Regions from separate parts of the Dyadobacter pollutisoli genome, predicted to be linked through region 4. Evidence: riboswitches for the same ligand, from Rfam matches in the RefSeq annotation. Region 4 holds a riboswitch; each other region holds the start of a gene.

What was found. Region 4 has a riboswitch for cobalamin ahead of ON006_RS11945 (cytochrome c biogenesis protein CcdA). Riboswitches for the same ligand answer to the same signal wherever they lie in the genome.
Positions count from the first base shown of each region.
Region 1: linked by a shared signal. The riboswitch ahead of metE (5-methyltetrahydropteroyltriglutamate--homocysteine S-methyltransferase) and the one ahead of ON006_RS11945 (cytochrome c biogenesis protein CcdA) in region 4 are both predicted to bind cobalamin.
Region 2: linked by a shared signal. The riboswitch ahead of ON006_RS26750 (TonB-dependent receptor plug domain-containing protein) and the one ahead of ON006_RS11945 (cytochrome c biogenesis protein CcdA) in region 4 are both predicted to bind cobalamin.
Region 3: linked by a shared signal. The riboswitch ahead of ON006_RS15145 (TonB-dependent receptor plug domain-containing protein) and the one ahead of ON006_RS11945 (cytochrome c biogenesis protein CcdA) in region 4 are both predicted to bind cobalamin.

Region 1 is NZ_CP112998.1:7,525,044-7,530,242, reverse strand. It holds gene metE (5-methyltetrahydropteroyltriglutamate--homocysteine S-methyltransferase) at 260-2,581, opposite strand; cobalamin riboswitch at 2,785-3,013, opposite strand; gene ON006_RS31360 (6-phosphogluconolactonase) at 3,186-3,920, opposite strand; gene fumC (class II fumarate hydratase) at 4,077-5,199, shown strand, end outside.
Region 2 is NZ_CP112998.1:6,461,091-6,466,289, forward strand. It holds gene ON006_RS26750 (TonB-dependent receptor plug domain-containing protein) at 1-1,889, opposite strand, end outside; cobalamin riboswitch at 1,898-2,095, opposite strand; gene ON006_RS26755 (DMT family transporter) at 2,158-3,072, shown strand; gene ON006_RS26760 (thioredoxin family protein) at 3,122-3,682, shown strand; gene ON006_RS26765 (hypothetical protein) at 3,690-3,902, shown strand; gene prfA (peptide chain release factor 1) at 3,899-4,972, opposite strand; gene ON006_RS26775 (hypothetical protein) at 5,114-5,199, shown strand, end outside.
Region 3 is NZ_CP112998.1:3,709,325-3,714,523, reverse strand. It holds gene ON006_RS15160 (hypothetical protein) at 1-140, opposite strand, end outside; gene ON006_RS15155 (hypothetical protein) at 281-769, shown strand; gene ON006_RS15150 (hypothetical protein) at 779-964, shown strand; gene ON006_RS15145 (TonB-dependent receptor plug domain-containing protein) at 993-3,197, opposite strand; cobalamin riboswitch at 3,306-3,491, opposite strand; gene ON006_RS15140 (MbcA/ParS/Xre antitoxin family protein) at 3,583-3,792, shown strand; gene ON006_RS15135 (hypothetical protein) at 4,018-4,416, opposite strand; gene ON006_RS15130 (hypothetical protein) at 4,413-4,922, opposite strand.
Region 4 is NZ_CP112998.1:2,878,796-2,883,994, reverse strand. It holds gene ON006_RS11955 (Gfo/Idh/MocA family protein) at 1-674, shown strand, start outside; gene ON006_RS11950 (beta-propeller fold lactonase family protein) at 690-1,841, shown strand; cobalamin riboswitch at 1,890-2,027, shown strand; gene ON006_RS11945 (cytochrome c biogenesis protein CcdA) at 2,243-2,869, shown strand; gene ON006_RS11940 (carboxypeptidase-like regulatory domain-containing protein) at 3,181-5,199, shown strand, end outside.

The DNA of each region.
Region 1 (5,199 bases), 3.0 Mb from region 4:
GTGTTACCGTACAGTATCCCTAAGCGATTAGCATCCGGTAACTATGAGTTATCAAAGCGATTTAAAGGACGTCGATTACTAAAAACGCTGAGAGAAACTCAATGTCAATCGACTCTCTTTCTGCCAAGATGTAGTACCATTCCAGGTTATCACTGATAGTTATTTATTGTCACTAATGGTCATTGGTTGTCATTCATTGTCACTATTAGTCATTGATAGTGATGACCATAAATGACAATCCCCTGACCATTATGCCTACCTAGCCCTCAACAGTAACCGATTCGCGCAGCAAGCTAGCCGCGGAAATCATGTTTCGCAAAGCTGCTTCTGTCTCGGGCCACTTTCTGGTCTTTAATCCGCAGTCCGGATTTACCCATAAGTTTCTCGCTGGAATCACCTTCAATGCCTTTTCAAGGAGGTAAATCATTTCGTCGACCGTTGGTATTCGTGGTGAATGAATGTCGTAGACGCCCGGCCCGATTTCGTTCGGATAGTTGAACTCTGCAAATGCATTCAGCAGCTCCATTTGCGACCGGGAGGTTTCTATCGTAATCACGTCAGCATCCATTGCCGCGATGGAATCGATGATGTCATTAAACTCTGCATAGCACATATGCGTATGGATCTGGGTCTGATCGGCCACCCCGGCTGCGCTGAGGCGGAAAGCATCCACCGCCCAGGTCAGATACGTTTTCCAGGCGTGTTTTCTTAATGGTAACCCCTCGCGAATGGCTGGTTCGTCGATTTGTATTATTTTGATACCAGCCTTTTCCAGATCAACCACCTCGTCGCGGATCGCAAGCCCGATCTGAAAAGCGGTGTCCTTTCTCGGCTGATCGTCGCGGACAAACGACCATTGCAGAATAGTGACCGGTCCGGTCAACATTCCTTTAACCAGTTTTTCAGAATTAGCCTGTGCAAATGAAGACCATTTCACAGTCATAGGAGCAGGCCGCTCCACGTCACCATAAATAATGGGTGGCTTCACACAACGACTGCCATAGCTTTGTACCCACCCATTTTGCGTAAAAACAAAACCCGACAAGCTTTCGCCAAAATACTCCACCATATCATTCCGCTCAAACTCGCCATGCACCAGCACATCTATACCCAATTCTTCCTGCCAACGGAGCGAGCTGATAATTTCTTCCTTAATGCGGTTTTCGTAGACTTCCAATGTCAGCGTCCCTTTTTTCAGGTTGGCCCTCAGCTGCCTGACTTCATCCGTTTGCGGAAAAGAACCAATGGTAGTCGAAGGAAAGAGAGGCAGTTTCAATTTTTCCAGTTGAATGGCTTGTCGCACAGAGAACTGATTTAAACGCTCGAAATCCTCCTCTTTAATGGCCGCAGCACGCTTTTTAACCACTGGCTTATGGATCAGCAGAGAGTTTTTCCGGCTTCCAACAGCTTTCTGGTTTGCTATAAAATCCTCATCCGACGCCCAGTCTGTGCCAGCCAGCTTTGCAATGGTGGTCACTTCCTTCAATTTCTGTTTGGCAAAAGCCATCCAGTTTTTAACGTCTGGCGTCAGTACCTCTTCATTTTTTTCAAGATCCAGATCATACGGACTGTGCAGCAAGGAAGATGATGGTGCAACAAATACCCGATTTTCACCCAAAACTTTAACTGCTTCTGAGACAAAATCCAGCGACTTTTGATAGTCATTTTTCCAAATATTCCGCCCGTCGACGACGCCTAATGAAAGTATTTTAGACGAAGAAACGAATGCCGCATCTTCTAAAAGAGACTTGAAACTCTCAGCCCCTCTTGTCAAATCAATGTGCAGCGCGTCAATAGGTAAGCCGGTTGCGATCGGCAAGTTTTCTTCCAAGGCATCGAAAAACGTGGCTACCAGCACTTTCAGCTTCGGTAATGCTTCCCTGATCTGTGAGTATGCGCTTTGAAACGCTAGTTTTTCCTTTTCCGTAAGGTCCAGTACAAGGCCTGGCTCGTCCAGCTGTACCCATTCTGCTCCGCGGGCTGAAAGCTCTTTTAATACTGAAATATATATAGGTAGCAGATTATCCAGCAGATCAATTCTATCAAACCCTCCCTCTTTTTCTTTTCCCAAAAGAAGGTAGGTAACAGGCCCCACGAACACTGGCTTGGTCACAATGCCTTGGTGCAAGGCATCTTCAAATTCCAGCAAAACTTTATCCGAATACCGGCGAAATTTCTGGTTTTTGACAAATTCTGGAACGAGGTAGTGGTAGTTGGTGTCAAACCATTTGGTCATTTCCATTGCCTTAATGTCCAGCCCGTCGCGTTGAATTCCTCTGGCCATTGCAAAGTACAGGTCCAGCTCACGGTTGGATTTTCCGTCGATCAACTGATGATATCGCTCTGGAATGGCGCCAACCATTAACGAAGTGTCGAGAACGTGGTCATACAGCGAGAAATCGTTTGAAGGGATCAGATCAATGCCTGCCTCTTTTTGAGTTTGCCAGTTCTCACGGCGGATCTGCTGCGCTACTTTTTGAAGTGCCTCCCGGCTGATTTTGCCGGCCCAGAACTGCTCACTGGCTTTTTTGAGTTCGCGGTGGCTTCCCACACGCGGATAACCCAGGTTGTGTGATAACATTGCATTTGTGTTTAAAGAGTTAATAAAAACCCTGTGAAAACACCCTCCCATCCTGATGTAAATTGACTGGATACTGATCAGTACTTCATACCATAGCAGGATTTACATACATTGACAGATACCGAAAGGAACCAGACAATGCTGCTCACGCTGAAACAATATGTGGTAAATCAATGCGTGGCTACTCCCCTTTCGTGAGAGAATAGTCATTGAGAGTAATGGCAAGTCTCCTGGCTTGCATCATTCTGACCGCCCTTCTCGCTGTACCTGTGGTTTACAACAATGGGACACCAGGGTCAAAATTTGTCCATTTTAATGATTGGACTGATACTTACAGTAGCACGACTGCCCGTGATTTGCACACGGTTCCTTTTTGTTTTGCTAGTTTTGGATGAGGGGTCCAAAGCAAAAACCATTACCCCGATTGACGGGCGTTCACAAAGAACGTTTCAAATTTAAAGTGAAAATTTATCGGCTTTTCAACATGTAACCGATTTAAGTGAAGCCGTAAGAAATTAATAATGCTCTGCGATAAATTATCTTTTTTACCCAAAAATGTGCAGTTCAAAAAGTGATTTTTTCAACCCGATTTCTACCATTATCTTCACTTTTGAATCAATGAAGCAGCTTCTTCGTCGAGTATCAATTCTGCATTGAGATGATTCTGTAATGCGGTGGCAGGAAAGTCAGCGGTTACCGGGAACGCCAGCGCACGCTTGATCACTTCTGCCTTCGAGCTGCCTGAGGCCAGCAGAATAGCGGTTTTGGATTCAAGAATGTGTTTGATACCGACCGTTATTCCTCTGGTCAGGATGGTGGGTTTTTCAAAATATTTTTGCCCAACTTCCTTGGTCACGGTTTCCAGTTCTGAAATGTGGGCGTAAGTGTCCCACGGGGTTCCTGGCTCATTGAGGGCAAGGTGTCCATTCATTCCAACTCCCAAAACAATGAGGTCCAAACCGCCCAGACTCGCCACCACCTTGTTGACACGGTCGCATTCGGCCTGCGGATCAATAGCTTTCCCATCGAAAAAAACGATCTGATTGTCCCTTAATCCAATGGGTTTCAAAAAATCCTTGTCGAGCAGGTCCCGGCAGCTTCCGTTGTCATCGGCTCCCATTCCGATCCATTCGTCCAAGCCAATAAAAATACATTTGGAAAAATCGGCCATTCCCTTCTGATTCGCGGCCGCCAGTGTGTGGAACATGCCAAGCGGTGTACTTCCCGAAGGCAGGCAAATGACGGCATTGGGTTTATTGGCCAGTAAGGTCAGTACGCGATCTGCCGCAGCCAGGCTCATCGATTGGTAGTCCGGGTAAATACTGATTTTGGGAGTCATGTTTTGAAGTAATCTTAAACTGTAAAGGCGACAATCTAAACATTCTTTCCAGGTGGGTAAACATTTCTCTTTAAAAAACACCAAAAACTGCAAGCCCAACCCTAACTTTACCACCAAAATAAGCATTGTTCATTTACATTATCCTTATACCTTAAAATGGAATATCGTGTAGAAAAAGACACCATGGGCGAAGTGCAGGTACCTGCCCATGTATACTGGGGCGCTCAAACGCAACGCTCTATCCAGAACTTCCCTATTGCTCAGGATATTAATAAAATGCCAAAGGAAATTATCAAAGCCTTTGCATACTTAAAAAAAGCCGCTGCCATTACCAACTTTGAAGCGGGTATTTTACCAGAAGAAAAAAGCATCCTGATCGGTCAGGTTTGTGACGAGATCCTTACTGAGCAGCTCGATGATCAGTTTCCGCTGGTAGTGTGGCAAACGGGCTCCGGAACACAGTCTAATATGAACTGTAATGAGGTAATCGCCTACCGCGGACACGTTTTGCAAGGCGGTGACCTGGCAGACAAGACCAAATTTCTTCATCCCAATGATGACGTAAACAAGTCGCAGTCGTCCAATGATACTTACCCGACTGCTATGCACATTGCGGCATATAAAATCCTGGTGGATGTAACCATTCCGGGTATCATTAAACTGCGTGATACATTGAAAGCTAAATCTGAGGCTTTCAGAAATGTTGTTAAAATCGGCCGTACGCACTTCATGGATGCGACCCCATTGACATTGGGCCAGGAGTTTTCGGGATATGCCTCCCAGCTCGACCACGGTTTGCGTGCTATTTACAACACACTTGCTCACCTTTCTGAACTTGCTTTGGGGGGAACTGCCGTTGGAACAGGTATTAACACGCCAGAAGGTTATTCAGAAAATGTGGCACAACATATCGCTGCATTGACAGGTCTTCCTTTCATTACTGCTGAAAATAAATTTGAAGCATTGGCTGCACACGACGCCATTGTAGAAGCGCACGGCGCATTGAAAACAGTGGCTGTAAGTCTAATGAAAATCGGTAACGACATCCGTATGCTTTCCTCAGGCCCACGCTCGGGAATCGGTGAAATACACATTCCCGACAATGAGCCCGGAAGCTCTATTATGCCCGGCAAAGTGAACCCCACCCAATGCGAAGCCATGACAATGGTAGCTGCACAGGTTATGGGTAATGATGTGGCGATCGGTATCGGCGGATCAAATGGTCATTTTGAACTAAATGTTTTCAAGCCTTTGATGGCCTATAATTTCCTGCATTCTG
Region 2 (5,199 bases), 3.6 Mb from region 4:
AATGTATTGGTAATATTGTTGACCTGCCCCTGAAAACGCATTTTTATTTTATTCAAAGAAATTGTCGTTTCGGCCAGTAAGTTAGCCAAGGTGTAACCGTTCAGGAACTGCGAATTATCAAAAGTGCTGAACCGCTTGCTGATGGTCTGTACCTGGCCTGTGATCCTGGTATTTTTATATTGGATAAATGCATTCCCATTACCTGAATGCATCGGGACGAAAACCAGCTGCTTGCCGACAATGTCGACGGAATAAGCATCATAAGCTTTCTCCTGCGAGCTTTTGTTCAATGCATATCCCAAATTGATCCCGGATTTCCAGCTTTGAAAATGATTTCTCCATCCCAGTTGCAGTTCAATTCCCCGCGCCAGTACCTGCTGCAAATTCTCCACGTGATAACTTTTGGAAGGATTCCAGTAAGTCCAGTCCCTGACCCGGTTATGATAAGCGGTAAGTGAAGTGGTGAATGTTTGATTAATACCGGCGAGGTAGCTCTGTTCCAAGCCTATCTCCTTGTTCCAGCCACTTTCCGGTTTAATGTCCGGGTTGCCAAGTTCTTTCCAGTATCTTTCATTCAATGTGGGTACACGGTAGCTTCTTCCAACAGAACCCTTCATTTTTAAGCTGTAATTAATGTTCTGAAGAAGCTGATATTCAGTACCAACTGATGGTGTGAATGGTGGATTGAAACGCGTCATAAATGCCTGGCGCATATTGGCGGACACCAGCCAGTGAGGCGTAGCCTGCCAGCGTGTGAGGACATAGAGGTCACCCCGGTTTTCGGTAATGAGCGATTTTCCATAACCAGCCACTTGTGCCCGGTAATGGGTCCATTCGCCTCCGACCTTCATTTGAATGTTACTTCCCGACTTCCTTAAATCCCATTGAAAATCCTTCTCAACCCGGCTGGAAAACTTGTCTGCCACAGCATGGTCGAGCAAGGCATAGTCGCCTTTCGCATAGTCAATCACGTCCCGCACCCAGGCAGTTCTGAAAGTCAGATCTTTGATCCGGTAACGCAGCATTGTACGATAGGCCTCCGTCTGCGTAAGCTCCCTACCTGCCTGGTCATCAGGTGTGAGGGTTAACCGGTTAGACGTTAGCCACACATGTACGGATATTTCCTGGTCATTTTTGGATTGAAAAAACAGATCCTGAACGATACCTTTCTGTGAGCTTTCAGATGGTAGCAATGTATATTTTCTTCGCTCTGAATACGGGAAATCGTTATTCATCCGGCCGAAGTACAAATTGGTTTTCCCGGAAAAATTCCATTTGTCGTTTATGGCTGCTGCATACCGGCCTGTGTATTGCATTTGGTGATTACCGAAGCTTTCCTGCAGTCTGCCAAAGGATTGGTGCATACCTTCATGGATTGCATTACTATTCAATAAAATGCTGCCGCCGACTGCATCACTGCCTACTACGCTCGCAGATGAGCCATATTGAACAGACAATTGGTCAAAACCGGCAACAGGAATGGTGGAAAAGTCACTTTGGCCAAGTATCGGCGAATTAATGTTCAGCCCGTTCCATAACACTGCCGTATGATTAGCCGATGTTCCCCGAAAGGAAGCGGTGTTCAGCTGGCCGGGGCCGTAATTTTTAAATGCAATGGGTGTATAGAGTGAAAGCAGGTCGCTGATGTTGCCAAACCGGAATTGTGTCAATGTAGCAGAATCTATTTTCTGTATTTTGAGGCCGCTCATGAATCTCTCAGGAACAAATCCTTTCACAGTTACCGGTTCCAGTTGCACGCTATCTTTCTGTGCCAAAAGATTCTCCGAAAGAAAAATGCAAATGGATACAGTAACGGCCATGAAAAACCACCGGTCAATGATCACCTGGGCAAATGGATGAATTGGGCAAATATCCCTTTGTTTTTCCACCGAAAACAAAAGTTTAGAATCATTATGGCAGGTCTCCTGGCTCGTCTTTTGATCCCCGGCCTTCCCGTTTTACAGTGGCCACGAAGATTGGATCAATTGGAACAGACTTACAGTTGCGGGGACAGCTTCCGGTTTACCACGGAATTCCCTATTAAGCCTAATTGCTGCTGAGGCAGCGCTATGGCACCAAACGCCACAAAGATAAGCAATTGGAAGGACTTTCGACTGTGTAGGATATGCGCTATATTTGGGGCAAATCCGTTTGTTTTTGGCCGCTACTACTGACAACCTCCCTGCAACCGCTTCCTTTAAAGGCATTTATCTCATGCTGGGAGCGGCCTTTTTCTTTGCATTGACCTCCGCGATTTCTAAATGGCTGGGTAAGGAGTTTCACATTGTACAACTTGTGTTTTTTAGAAATATTGTCGGTGTAGTTTTCATCATTACCAGCGTATGGCGACGGCCGATGCGACAAGAAGGAGGTAAATTGGGACTGCTGATTTTCAGGGGAGTAGTTGGAACATTGTCGCTTTATATGCTTTTCTACGCAATTCAGACGCTGGGACTGGGCCGCGCTTCTACCTATCAGTATACCTATCCTATTTTTCTGGCTTTGTTTTCTTGGCTGTTGATCGGAGAAACGCTCAATTCCAAGGAATGGGCAGCTATATTTGTCGGTTTCACCGGGATACTCTTCGTCTTTCGTCCCGATCTGTCCATTTCCATGCGGGACAATGCACTGGGGCTGGGTAATGCGTTGCTCACCGCCATTTCATATCTGTCGATCCGTCAATTGGGTGTGGTGTACGATACCCGGGCGATTATTCTGTCCTTTATGCTGAGCGGGATCATCATGCCAATACTATCCATGTTGGTAGGGACTTACTACCCGATGGAACATCTTGATTTTTTGATAGGTACATTCAAATGGCCTGAAAATGTATGGCAGTGGCTGGGCTTTCTGGCGCTGGGATTAACCGCATTAATGGGCCAGAAAATGCTGACACAATCATTCACATTTGATAAAGCCGGAAGAGTGGCAGCCGTCGGTTATTCCAATATTCTTTTTTCAGTCCTGATCGGATTTTTGATGGGGGAATCCATTCCGTCGCTCTCGACGATTACCGGAATGATGCTGATAGTGATCGGAGGGATATTGGTTTCTTTTGCCAAAAGCAGATAAACAATTTTTTTATGCTGAAATTTGTTTCCCAAGAGAAATCAAAAAAATCATGAAACAATTCATAACTTCTTCACTTCTTGTTCTGACGCTGCTAGCGGTGTCTACCGGCTTCAAAGCAGACTCTGGCAATCGTCCGGCCGAAGGAATTCAGTGGCTGACCATTGAAGAAGCTTATGCGAAAATTCAGAAGGAGCCGCGGAAGGTACTAATTGATGTTTACACGGACTGGTGCGGATGGTGCAAAGTAATGGACCGGGAGACGTTCAAAAACAAAGCAGTAGTTGAGTACGTGAACAGAAAATTTTACGCGGTAAAGCTGGACGCAGAACAGAAAGAAGCCATTACATTGGGAGATAAAAAATTCAAATACCTGGCTGAGGGCGGAAGAGGGATTAATGAAATAGCATTGGCGCTCACCAATAATCAGCCCAGCTACCCCACGACCGTTTTCCTTGACGATCAATTCAATATGATCCAGCCACTGCCCGGCTATATGAAAGCCAAAGAATTTCACCAGGTGATCACATTCATCGGGGAAGATTATCACAAAAAAGAGGATTTCGACACCTACAAATCCAAGACTTATGCTGGGTTGTATCCCTCAAAATAACTAACCGATGAAAAGACCGGTGATTACAATGAACATTATCAAAGAGGACATTGGATACAGTGCCCATACTTTGATTCAGGGTAAGTTTATTGGAACAGAGGGAGACGATTTTGAAGATTTGAAAACGAATATTTTAGAAGTAGTCAATCTTTCGTTTAAGGATCAACATTTCACTTACCAGATGGAAGACATTGTTATTAAACGGGACTTAATAATCTAAACCGTTTCCCCCTCCTGCATCCGCTCTGCGTTTTCAGCGATTCTTAGTCTTTCGATAAATTCTCCGATATCGCCCTCCATAACAGCCGGAAGGTTATAAACCGTGTAACCAATGCGGTGATCGGTAATGCGGCTTTGTGGATAATTATAAGTACGGATTTTATCAGAACGGTCGCCACTTCCCACCATTGACTTGCGTTGCGAACTGATAGCATCGTTATGTTCCTTCAATTTGATCTCATAGAGTCTTGACCGTAAAACGCTTAGCGCACGGTCCTTGTTTTTGAGCTGAGAACGCTCGTCCTGGCAACTTACCACCAGTCCCGACGGAATGTGGGTCAGCCTCACCGCAGAATAAGTCGTGTTAACCGACTGTCCTCCCGCACCTGACGATTGGAAAGTATCCACACGCACGTCATTCATATTGATCTGCACATCCACTTCTTCCGCTTCCGGTAATACTGCTACTGATGCTGCCGATGTATGGATTCGGCCCTGGGATTCCGTTTGCGGTACGCGCTGAACCCGGTGTACACCCGATTCAAACTTCATTTTTCCATAAACGTCTTCGCCTTCGACTTTGCAGATAATCTCTTTATATCCGCCATTGGAACCTTCGGTAAAGTCCATAATAGAAGCGCGCCAGCCCATTTTCTCAAAGAAACGCTGATACATACGGAATAGGTCTCCGGCAAAAATCGCAGCTTCGTCGCCACCGGTTCCGCCTCTTACTTCGAGGATAATGTTACGGCTGTCGTTAGGATCTTTTGGAATGAGCAATTCCTTGATCGTTTGTTCGAGTTCTTCCAGTTTCGGGCCTAGCTCGTCGAGCTCCTCCTTCGCCATTTCTCTCAGTTCCTCATCCTTTTCAGTCGCGATCAGTTCTTTCGTGCCAGCGATATCTTTTTGAAGTTTCAGATACAATGCATATTGCTCCACAATCCGGCCCAGATCCTTATATTCCTTGCTGATTTTGGAATAACGGGTAGAATCCGACACAATTTCCGGTTGTATGATTTGTTGCGAAACTTCTTCGAAACGTTCTTTTATGGCTTCTAATTTATCGATCATTTTTATTGAATATCTTTGGCACGACTCATTCGGGGCACAAAGATACGCATTTTAGGCAAATGAATGTTTTTCAAACGTTCGGCGTAACTTGTGAACATCAACCGGTTGAATGGTGTGGAAGAATTGTTAATTGATCAGAAAATGAAAAAAATACTGTACTGCGGCATCATGGTGATTTTAATGACCGGATGTGATCTGGGAAACCGCGTAGAAAATACCAAAGAATT
Region 3 (5,199 bases), 830 kb from region 4:
GCTGTTTCGAGCAACAAAGCCTTCTCATATTCCGCAAGAGGATTGTCGGGATCCATAGCAGATCTTTCCAGATTTTCGATCACCCGACCAAAGCAAAGCTGAACCTGTAGAGGCGAATCTGAAAAGTTAAGAAAATCCATGATGGCGATTTTAAATCCCTGCAAAGATCACAAAAGGTGTCATTATAATGGCTTTTGGGGAGGAAAAATAATTGTGGGAGGTATGTATGGGAGTCTGCCGGTTCCTTGCTCATTTGCCTTTTCTTCTTAATTTCGGCTTCATGAATAAAGTATACACACTAACATCAGCTTTAACTTGCAATTCCTCCGGTCAGAAATACGATGCGATCGCGGCTCGTGCAACTGAGAAAGAACTAAAACAATCTGCAGACCTGTTTGATTTTGACTTTCTCGGCCTTTGTAAAGATTACATAGTTTACAAATTGTTCATCGATTATAAACCTGACGTCATTCAGGGCTTGGTGGGATTTCGTCCGACACCAGGAATTTTGGAATGCGCTAATATGGAGACAAGCCATTTTAACAAACGCGGCAAACCATTGTACAATGGAGCGGGAAAGGCGCTCGTCGCTTTATGCTGTAAGATATCACTCGATCATAGCATGGATGGATACATTTATTTTGATGCGAAAAATAAGCTCATTCCTTACTACGAACGAATGGGAGCCAAGTCAATGTTTGGAATAAGGATGGCAATCGAATCTGCTAGTGCCGAGAAATTAGTTGAATGCTACTTTAAAAATGCTTAATTTTAGTATATGGACACATTAATCAAAAAGACAAACGCGGACAACAATCATGACTTGGAAGACGAGTCTTATGATGGGCCAATGATGGTTTGGACTGGTGTACGTTCTGCCGAGGATGTTAAATTAATGAGTGACTGGGCTTCCAAGAGGAAGAAGGAACTCTCTAAAAAGGAAAGTCCTTCCAATAATAGCTAGAAGAAGCCTGTTCGGTTTTTCTTTTTTATTAAAACCTCACTTCATACCTCACAGCAATCGCCCGCCCCGGCAAATTATATCCTCTTTTTTCGTAATAATTTTCATCGGTCACATTGTTTATTTTCAGCGAAATCGAATGCTGATTACTTATTTTGAATGCCGCAGTTAAGTCAAATACCATATAGTTGGGGTATTCAATTTCAGGGTTGATAGGGTCGGTATAATCAATGTCGGTGCGGTTGCCGACGGTCCGGCCGGATAGTCGTACGCGCAGCCACTTTACATTGTCGTACTCAATGCCGTAGTTAAGGGTATTCCGTGCCACGTTTTGGATCCGGCGGGTCGTTTCCGATGCATCAGTCCCCACAATCACCTCCTTCGCTTTGAGTAAGGAAGTGCCATTCCAGAAGAATTTCAATGAATAACTACCATCACTAGCAGCTCCGAAATCGTAAGCTAATGCGGTTTCAATGCCGGAAATGTTCGCCTCGGCGGCATTGACAAACGTCGCGCGGGACACGATCACATCTTTATTAGGCAGAGGTTCATTAACTGTTCTGATAATCTTTGCGATGCGGTTGTGGACCTGTGTTGAGAAGTAGGTAACCCCCGCGGAAAAACCGGTTTTAGGGTTGTTAAATTCCAATCCCAAGTCCCAGCTCAGGCTGCTTTCGTTCTTCAAATCAGGATTGCCAGCCGTGACTGCAATACGTCCCTTGGCGTCGCGGATTTCGTTGTAACCCGCCACGCTATACGCATCAGTGGTCACAAATGCCCTGCCCACAGTCGCTTTCATCCGTAGGAAAGTTGTCAACGCATAGGTTATACCCAAACTAGGACTGGTAAATGGATTAGTCTTTTTCCCCGCTTTGTAAGTAGGTAGCAAAGCTGTTTCGCGCACATCAAAAGTAACGTTATCAAGCCGTACACCTGGCTGAACCGTTAGTTTTCCGAAATTCAGCAAAGCCTGGCCGTAGAAAGCAGAAGAAATAATCGCGTACTTGGGTTGGGTAGGCGCTCGCTCGGTGGTGTCGTTGGTCCATCGCCTGCTCATGGTGCTGGCATTGAGATAATCATAACCCAAGATCAACGAGTGCGCACCGATTTTCCAGACATCTTTTAACTGCACGCCGCTCCATGTATTGTGCCCACGCGCGGAGCGAAATGGTACAACCGGTTTTCCAGAGACATTGAGCGTATAATTAGCCGTATTTTCTTCCGAGGCAAAAACCTTGAAAGTCGGAGTATGATTGCCGATTTCGCCACTGAGAGAAACTTCCAGAGCAGCGCGGTCAATGTCTTTTTTACTGGCCTCGGTACTACCCGAAGCTATTTCACCAGGTGATTCAACATCTTTGGCCTGAAATTTCTCACCACGAATGTCCATACGCCAATGTTCGCTGAACCGATACCCAAGCCGTAAAGCACCGGAGTAATAATGAAGCTGAGTAAATGGTCTTTTCACGCCGTCATCAACGGTTTCGTCTACTTTTTCAATCGGTTGCGCGGTATAGTTCTTTTGGGCCGTGGTCGATCCGGTCAGGTCCCGCAGCCAGTTGTCTTTCCCGATCTTATAATCTTTTGACCTGTCAAAATAAGCAAATGAAAGGTCGTAGTCGAGGCGCTTGGTGAGGTTACCACCTGTATTCAGTCCGGCTTGCAATGTTTGAAAGCTGCCATATTCCAAAAAACCATTTCCCCGCGTATCACCTTTTGACTTTCTCGTGATGACATTGATCACGCCGCCCATCGCCTGCGATCCGTAGAGGGAAGAAGCCGGGCCCTTCAAAACTTCAATGCGTTCAACACCATTCAGATTGATCTGCGACAAATTCGTAGCACCGGCAGGACGGCCATCAACAAGCAGTAACGTTCTTTGATTAAGCCCCGAAAATTGTGGACGGAATCCCCTGATGCCGATTCCGGAAGACAGGTTAGGATACTGGATCACATCCACAGCCGCCAGTTTTCGTACAATATCCGTAAGGTCAGCAGCAGGTGTCATCTGAATATCCTCTCTGGTGATCAAGTCGAGCTTTTGAGCGATCGTTGCCTTCCTGGTTTCCGTACGTGCCGCCGTAATGACTACGGGGTCCAACACATTGCCGGTTGTGGTATCCGTCGTGATTTGTTGTGAATGAGCAATGAATGTTGCTGATGAGAATGCGAAAAGTAGAATGACATTGCGGCTTGAAAGCCAGCGAAAACGTGTTTTGGTAACGTAATGGAGCATTTGTAAGTCCTCGTAAATTTTAAAATAAACTTACGGGAGAATGCAGGGGAAGGCAATGACCACGATGCAGCCTGCCAGATTCCTCTTGCCTTTCTTCCCGAAAGCAAAACCGGAGATTTTCAACTGGCAGGTCTTCTGACTTGTTCAATTTTGGCGCCTTCCCGGGTTAAATCCCAGTGACATGGATGCCAAAACTTTTAAAATGAACTTACAGCAGCGGGTACTGTCCCGGATTCTCACCGGATTCCCTTTTAATCGCCCCAAATGGAGCAAACCAACGAAAGCGCAAAGCTAGTTTATTTTGTGAGAGAGGGAAAGCAAATTCTTTTGGTGAACAAAAATCAGGACTCCATTAGTGGATAATTTATCAGTATTTTTGAGTCAAATGTCAACATCTTCATTATCCATCGAAATTGCCAATACGATCGCGAAAGGACTATCTGTTTTCGGAAATGTCAATGCACTTAATCGCTGGCTGCAAAAGGGAAACAAGGCACTTAATAATCAAAAACCATTTGATCTGATGAATACGCCAACCGAACTTAAACTGATCAATCAGATCCTCGGGCGAATTGAAGAAGGGGTTTATTCTTAACTTGTGGCAAGAGCAGGTTTCTCACGGTGATGGACTAATCGTTCACGTCGATGATCCGAAACTACCTCCTGATCTGTTCGTATTGACCATTGAAATATTGACGTACGGGCTGTATAAGTTCTCTGAGGGTACTCCTAAGGAATTAAATTGGAGAGAGAGGAGTTCGAGAAGGTAATGCTTGCCTATCTACAGGTGAAGTTTAATTAATCATTAGATAGGCAGGGTTCAACATTTTAGCCCTACACCGTTCAAATATAATTTAAATTTTCTTAGTGCTTCTTGGCAAATTATATAGTCTGCTTTTTTTAAAGCTTGAAATGTATCAAAATCTGTAATACCCTCATATCTAGCAGTTTGGGAGGTTCTGTATAGGAGATGATATAACTCCCAGGCTCCCTTAGATAGCCTTAATACATTATCTCGATTCGGATTTGCATTCTTATTTATATCGAAATGGGTTTCTCCAATATCTCTACTAAGTTGTGATGATCTAGCTTTTAGAAGGTGTAATGCCACATAAAAAAGTACCGTTACCTTCCAATCAAAAAATTGTTCAGAAAATTCTTTCTCAATATTAGCACAAAAATTCTCATTGTGTGTGGCCTGCTCTAAATGTTCCGTCATTCTTTATCGCTTAGATCTAATTTTTCTTTATAGGAAATACGATCCGCTAATTGATCGGGAACAAATTGGAAATGAACCGGAAACTTTAAAGTAGGCTCTATCTGATCGTAAATTTCATAGAAATTTAGGATCGCAATTCTAGATTCGAGAGAGTCTTCGTTTAGAATAATTGAATAGTTAAGATCTTCTCGTTGAGTTTTGTCCAGATAAGCAGAGCTTATCAGCTCGCGATTACTCCTCAAGAAATGCTTGACAAACACATTTAGTAAATCCTTAAGTTGAGAGTCTAGATTATTGGACATCTTAACTAAGCCACCAAACGGATCATCCAGTCTTTGTTCGATGTACTTAACCAAGTCGGTTTTTTCGCCGATTTTGTGAAGCTCGTAGCTTCTATCAGCCTCATCCTTCATCTCTTCAAGTTGAGTTTGAAGGAGATATAAAATAGATGTTAATTTTTTGTCAGTTGTTTCTGCTTTTGATGCAGGTATGGGTTCGTTTTTCATATTTCAGACGCGGTAGTAAGTTGGGGATATTATGGAGAGGGTAATGGGAATACGTCTGGTATTAACTGATGTTATTTTTAAGACAAATCCAAGTTTAAGTGATAAAATATTTTATTTTTAAACAATTTATACCTGTAAAACTAACGCTATCGCAAAGATAAATTTGTAGGATGATTGAAGTTTATTTTTCATTTCCCTGAGAAAATGACCCAACGCGTTTTTTCAAAACCACAGGAGACCGAATTTTCAGACAACCCGCCCACATTGGAATCAAGGC
Region 4 (5,199 bases):
GGGTTGACTACAATATGTGGCTGGGGCCAGCTCCTAAAAGACCTTTTAACCCAAACCGTTTTCATTTCAATTTTCGCTGGTTCTGGGATTATGCCGGCGGGCTGATGACTGACTGGGGCGTTCATTTGCTGGATTATGCGCTGCTGGGAATGAAAGCCGAAATTCCGAACAGCATTATGGCGGCGGGAGGTAAGTTCGCGAATCCTGATTCCGGCGCAGAAACGCCTGATACGTTGACTACTGTATATGAATTCGGCGATTTCAACATTCAATGGGAGCACGCCATTGGCATTGACGATGGGCCATATAACCGCCAGCACGGGATCGCTTTCATTGGCAATAATGGCACACTTGTCCTCGACCGGAATGGATGGGAGGTGATACCGGAAGGTAAAAAAATGGAGGCGGTGGCACTGCAGAAATCGTCGGACAATGGGCTGGACCTGCATGCGAAAAATTTCATCGAAGTGGTCCGTTCCCGGAAATTGGAGGACTTGCACGCGCCGGTCCAGGTGGGGGCTGACATTGCTATTTTTTCGCAGATGGGAAATATTGCTTTCCGTACCGGCAAAAAATTGTATTGGGACAAACAAAAAGGCTTGTTCACCGATGCTGCGGCCAACAAATTCATTGCCAAAGAATACCATAACGGTTATAAAATACCTTCTGTTTAAATGACTAATCCCATCATGAAAGCCAGACTGTTTACATTATTCTGCGGCCTGATCCTGCTCTCTTCGAATGTACATTCGCAAACATTAGCGAAGACGGTAGTGGCAGATAAGCGTCCAAAAACCGATAGAAAAGCTGTTGAAAAACGATACCTGTACGTAGCCACGCCCGGCATCCGCGACTACCTCGGGTATGGTGGGCACGGGCTGCTGGTTTTTGATATGAACGACAATCATCGTTTTGTCAAAAGGATCACTACCAATGGATTGCACCCCAACGGCAAGCCGTCCAATGTGAAAGGCATCGCGGTCAGCATTCCGCTCAACAGCATTTATATCAGTACGATAGAAGGCTTGCAGCGCATTGACCTGACGAGTGAAAAGGTGATATGGGAAAAGACTTATGAGGGAGGATGCGACCGGATGTCGATTTCGCCGGACGGGCAAACCATGTACCTGCCGTCACTGGAAAAGGGTTTCTGGAATGTAGTCGATTGCAAAACCGGGGACATTATGAAGAAGATCAATGTCCATAAAAGGGCGCATAATACCATTTACGGGCCGTCCGGGAATTTTGTTTACATGGGCGATATTGCCAGTCCGTGGCTGCATGTGGCAGATCCCAAGACTCATACGCTGGCAGGGAAAGTTGGGGTTTTTGCCAATAACATCAGGCCATTCACGATCAATGCGAAGGAAACGATGGTGTATGTGACGGTGGATAGTCTGCTCGGTTTTGAGGTAGGGGATTTGAAAAAAGGCACTAAAATCGCGCATGTAGCCGTGGAAGGATGGGAAATGGGCCCCGTGCGTCGCCACGGAAATCCCAGTCACGGAATTGGTCTTACGCCTGACGAAAAAGAGCTTTGGGTTTGTGATGGGCATAATATGCGGTTGCACGTATTTAAAGCGACGGCACCTTACCAGCAACTGACGACCATTCCGGTGCAGGATATGCCCGGCTGGGTCACATTCAGCATGGACGGGAAATACGCGTATCCGTCGAGCGGGGAGGTGATAGAGGTGAAGACCCGCAAGATTATTTCTACATTGAAAGACGAGTTCAATAATAGTGTGGCCAGTGAAAAAATGGCCGAAGTGCAGTACAGCGGCAACCGGGCTGTGCGTGCGGGCGACCAGTTTGGGATCGGAAGAGCAGGCCAGGATTAATATGTTAATGTAAAAAAGCTTACTTTGCGCACTTAAAGTTCTTTGTCTTGCTTCTCCACAAAAATTGGTTCACGTCCACGATGTGAAAAATAGGGAACCGTGTTAAATTCACGGACTGTCGCGCAACTGTGAGTAACGATGATAAAACGTTACAAGTCAGATACCTGCCATTTTTTGTTTGATGATGCTTTCGCGTAAAAAAGCTAGTCAGGTCCGGATCATTTTCTGCATATCCTGTCAAGGATATTTGTGCGTCTTTGCGCGATGCTAATGCATAATTTCTCTTCTTTTCCTGTCTGATTTATTTCCGCCGCATGATCGGCAGCCTCTGAGCTTTTAACTTCTTTTAATTCATTTTGGATTACGGGAATGCTAAAAATTCTAAATCATATTTACAGGAAATGTTAAATTACTTATTGATTGATTCTCTTCTTTTGGGTGTACAGCATTCATTTGAACCCGACCACATGGCTGCTGTGTCTGTACTGGCTACCGGCAAAAATCAAAAACCGGCGGATCGTTTAAAACTAATCTGGCGCTCGTCCCACTGGGCACTGGGGCATTCATTTACATTGATTCTTTTTGCCTGCCTGGTTTTATTATTAAAATCCACCATTTCCTTAGATATAGCCGAGAAAGTAGAGCTGATTATCGGGCCCTTGATGATATGGCTTGGTGTACTTGCACTACGGCGAAATTTTCACAAAATAAATGTGGTAAAAGAACCATTGAATGCTAAAAAAGTAAGCCGATCATTTTGGGTAGGAATGGTGCATGGACTGGCCGGAACTGGCGGCGCATGTGCAGTTGCATTGACGCTCGCGGCGAGTGATGCATATACAGCAGTTTGGATTATCATACTTCAAAGTGCCGGAATTATTTTATCAATGTCCGCCTACGGATATTTCTTCGCATTTTCAATCAACAAATTTGCTGCTAAAAAAGAATCGGTGCTGAGAGCTATTAATTATATCGTTGGTTTTTTATCCATTACAATCGGAACAATCACATTATTGGAAGCATTTTAGATTTCGTTTTTGTAAAATCTATTTATTAATATGAACAAATCATATTAATAAATTTCACGGAATAAATATCCGCATACTTACTTTTTGTACAACAACTATCTGCCAATAAATCAAGTAGTTATACTTACTCATTTCAGTATAACTACTCTGTGATTTAATGTTGGTAGCAAGCTACATTTACTCAATATTTTATTGCTCCTGCAAGTCATCGCCACTACTTCTCATTTTTATTGACCAATACAAGATTTCCATTTTGTAGTTAGTACGCAGTCCAATTTCTATTCCGTATCGATAATTAACCTTTTATTACCATGAAAAAGATTTATGCTTTTGCGTTAATTTCTATGGGCATTATTGCCTTGCTGCAATTGGAGTCGTGTTTTAAGCCAACGCCGAACGGCCCGATAGCAGGACTTATAACAGGATATGTCTTTACGGAAGTTAGAATAAAAGACCAATCTGTTAAAAAAGTATTCTTACCGGATGTAATTGTCACTATTAAAAATACTTCCGGTAGTACAGTTGCAATTGACACTACGGAATTGGATGGTGGTTACCGCACGAAAGATCTTCAACCTGGTGATTACACGATTAATCTTTCTAAACAAGGATTTATCAATCAGAGTTATAAAACAACTGTTGAAAAAGCGACCAATCATCCGGGACAATTGAGAATTAGTTTTCGTGAGAATAATTACATTTTCGGTACCGTAAAATTAGCTGATGGTTTTCCTGCTATTTTTAAAAATGAAGTATTTGGGATTAGTTTTTTTACAACCGTTTTTGTTGATCTTGATAAAATAAAAAGTGCAGTAAGGTGTAATACTTCCGGAGAATTTATTTTAACAGGAGTACCACCAAAGGCAAGGTTTTCCATTACGGCTACTTGCCAGCGGGCAGTGGTCAATCAGACGGTACAGGCTAATGGTCAGGTGTATGACTTGGTTTTTAAAAATACAAAACCTGCTATTAAATACATTGTAGCATTCAATGAGAGTGGTAAGGCAGTGCTGCGCACTTTGCCTTCGACCAAACTGAAAGTTGTAGCAAATACATTGGACAAGGAAGGGCAAACCCTTACCTATATGTGGCTTCCCGGCGGAGATTATCCGGGCTCAACGTTTTCAAATAATGCTGAGGCGACATGGCAATTAACGGCCGTGAAAGCAAAAAACCTGCTGACATTACTAGTACTCGATGATTTTGGAGGGGCCGCATTTACCTCTTATTCAATTGATGACAACGACGGAAAAGTCGCATTTTCGGGTGTGGCGCTCAACATCGACGGGAGCGGGAAGATCCCCGGTGCTGTGATCACGATTAATGGGCAACAGGTGGCGGCAACTGACAGCAAAGGGCATTTCAGTGTGCGGGTCGATGAGGCGGAAAACAACCGCTATGTGCTCAATGTCGAGAAACCGGGATTCATGCTCAGTTCGACGATTTTCCAAAAAGAGGCTTTTGAACAAACATATAAATTGGTTAGCGCCACGGTGAAGGAATTTGATCCGGGAAATGACATTGTTTTGACGGAGGAAGAAGACAAATTCACCAGATTTGTCACTTTTGACAAAGAACAAAAACGACGCTCCCGACCAGCGGCGACCATCAAAATACCTGCCGGGAGTATTACAGACAGCAACGGCAATAAGGTATTATCAGCAGTGAATGTTCAGCTTCGTACCATTGACCTGTACAATTCGCAGGGATTAATGCCGGGAGATTATGCGGCTGTGGAAAATGGATCGGACAAAACATTGGTGAGTTTCGGGGCCATTGACGTACAAATACGAGATAAGGCAAACCCCACAAAAAGGTACAACATCAGCCCAACCGCCCTTGCGGACATTAATGTGCCTATTTCATCAGATATTCAAAGTGCTGCTCCGGCCAATATCGGGCTTTGGGACTATAACGAGAAGAGTGGGATCTGGGAGAAGATTACGACGGTCAATAAAAGCGGTGACAAATACGTAGGCACTACCAACAAGTTTTCGTCGATCAATACGGATGTCGCCATTACCGGAGGAACTTGCATTTATCTGCAAGACAATCTGAACAACCCGATTTTTCCGGGTGGAGATTGTGACGTAACCATTACGATCCCGACAGCCGGTGCGCCGAAAATCAAGCATGCAACCATCAGTGCGGCGGACCCGACATTGATCATAGCCCGACTTCCGCTGAACACCAACATTTCGATTGAAGTGAAAAGAGGTGCGGACATTGTGGCGGCCCGTACATTACTTACTTCCTCTGTATCCTCAGGTGCTGCCTCGGCTATTGATCCGGCCGATCCCGGAACTGTTTGTACCAATGATTTCTATAAA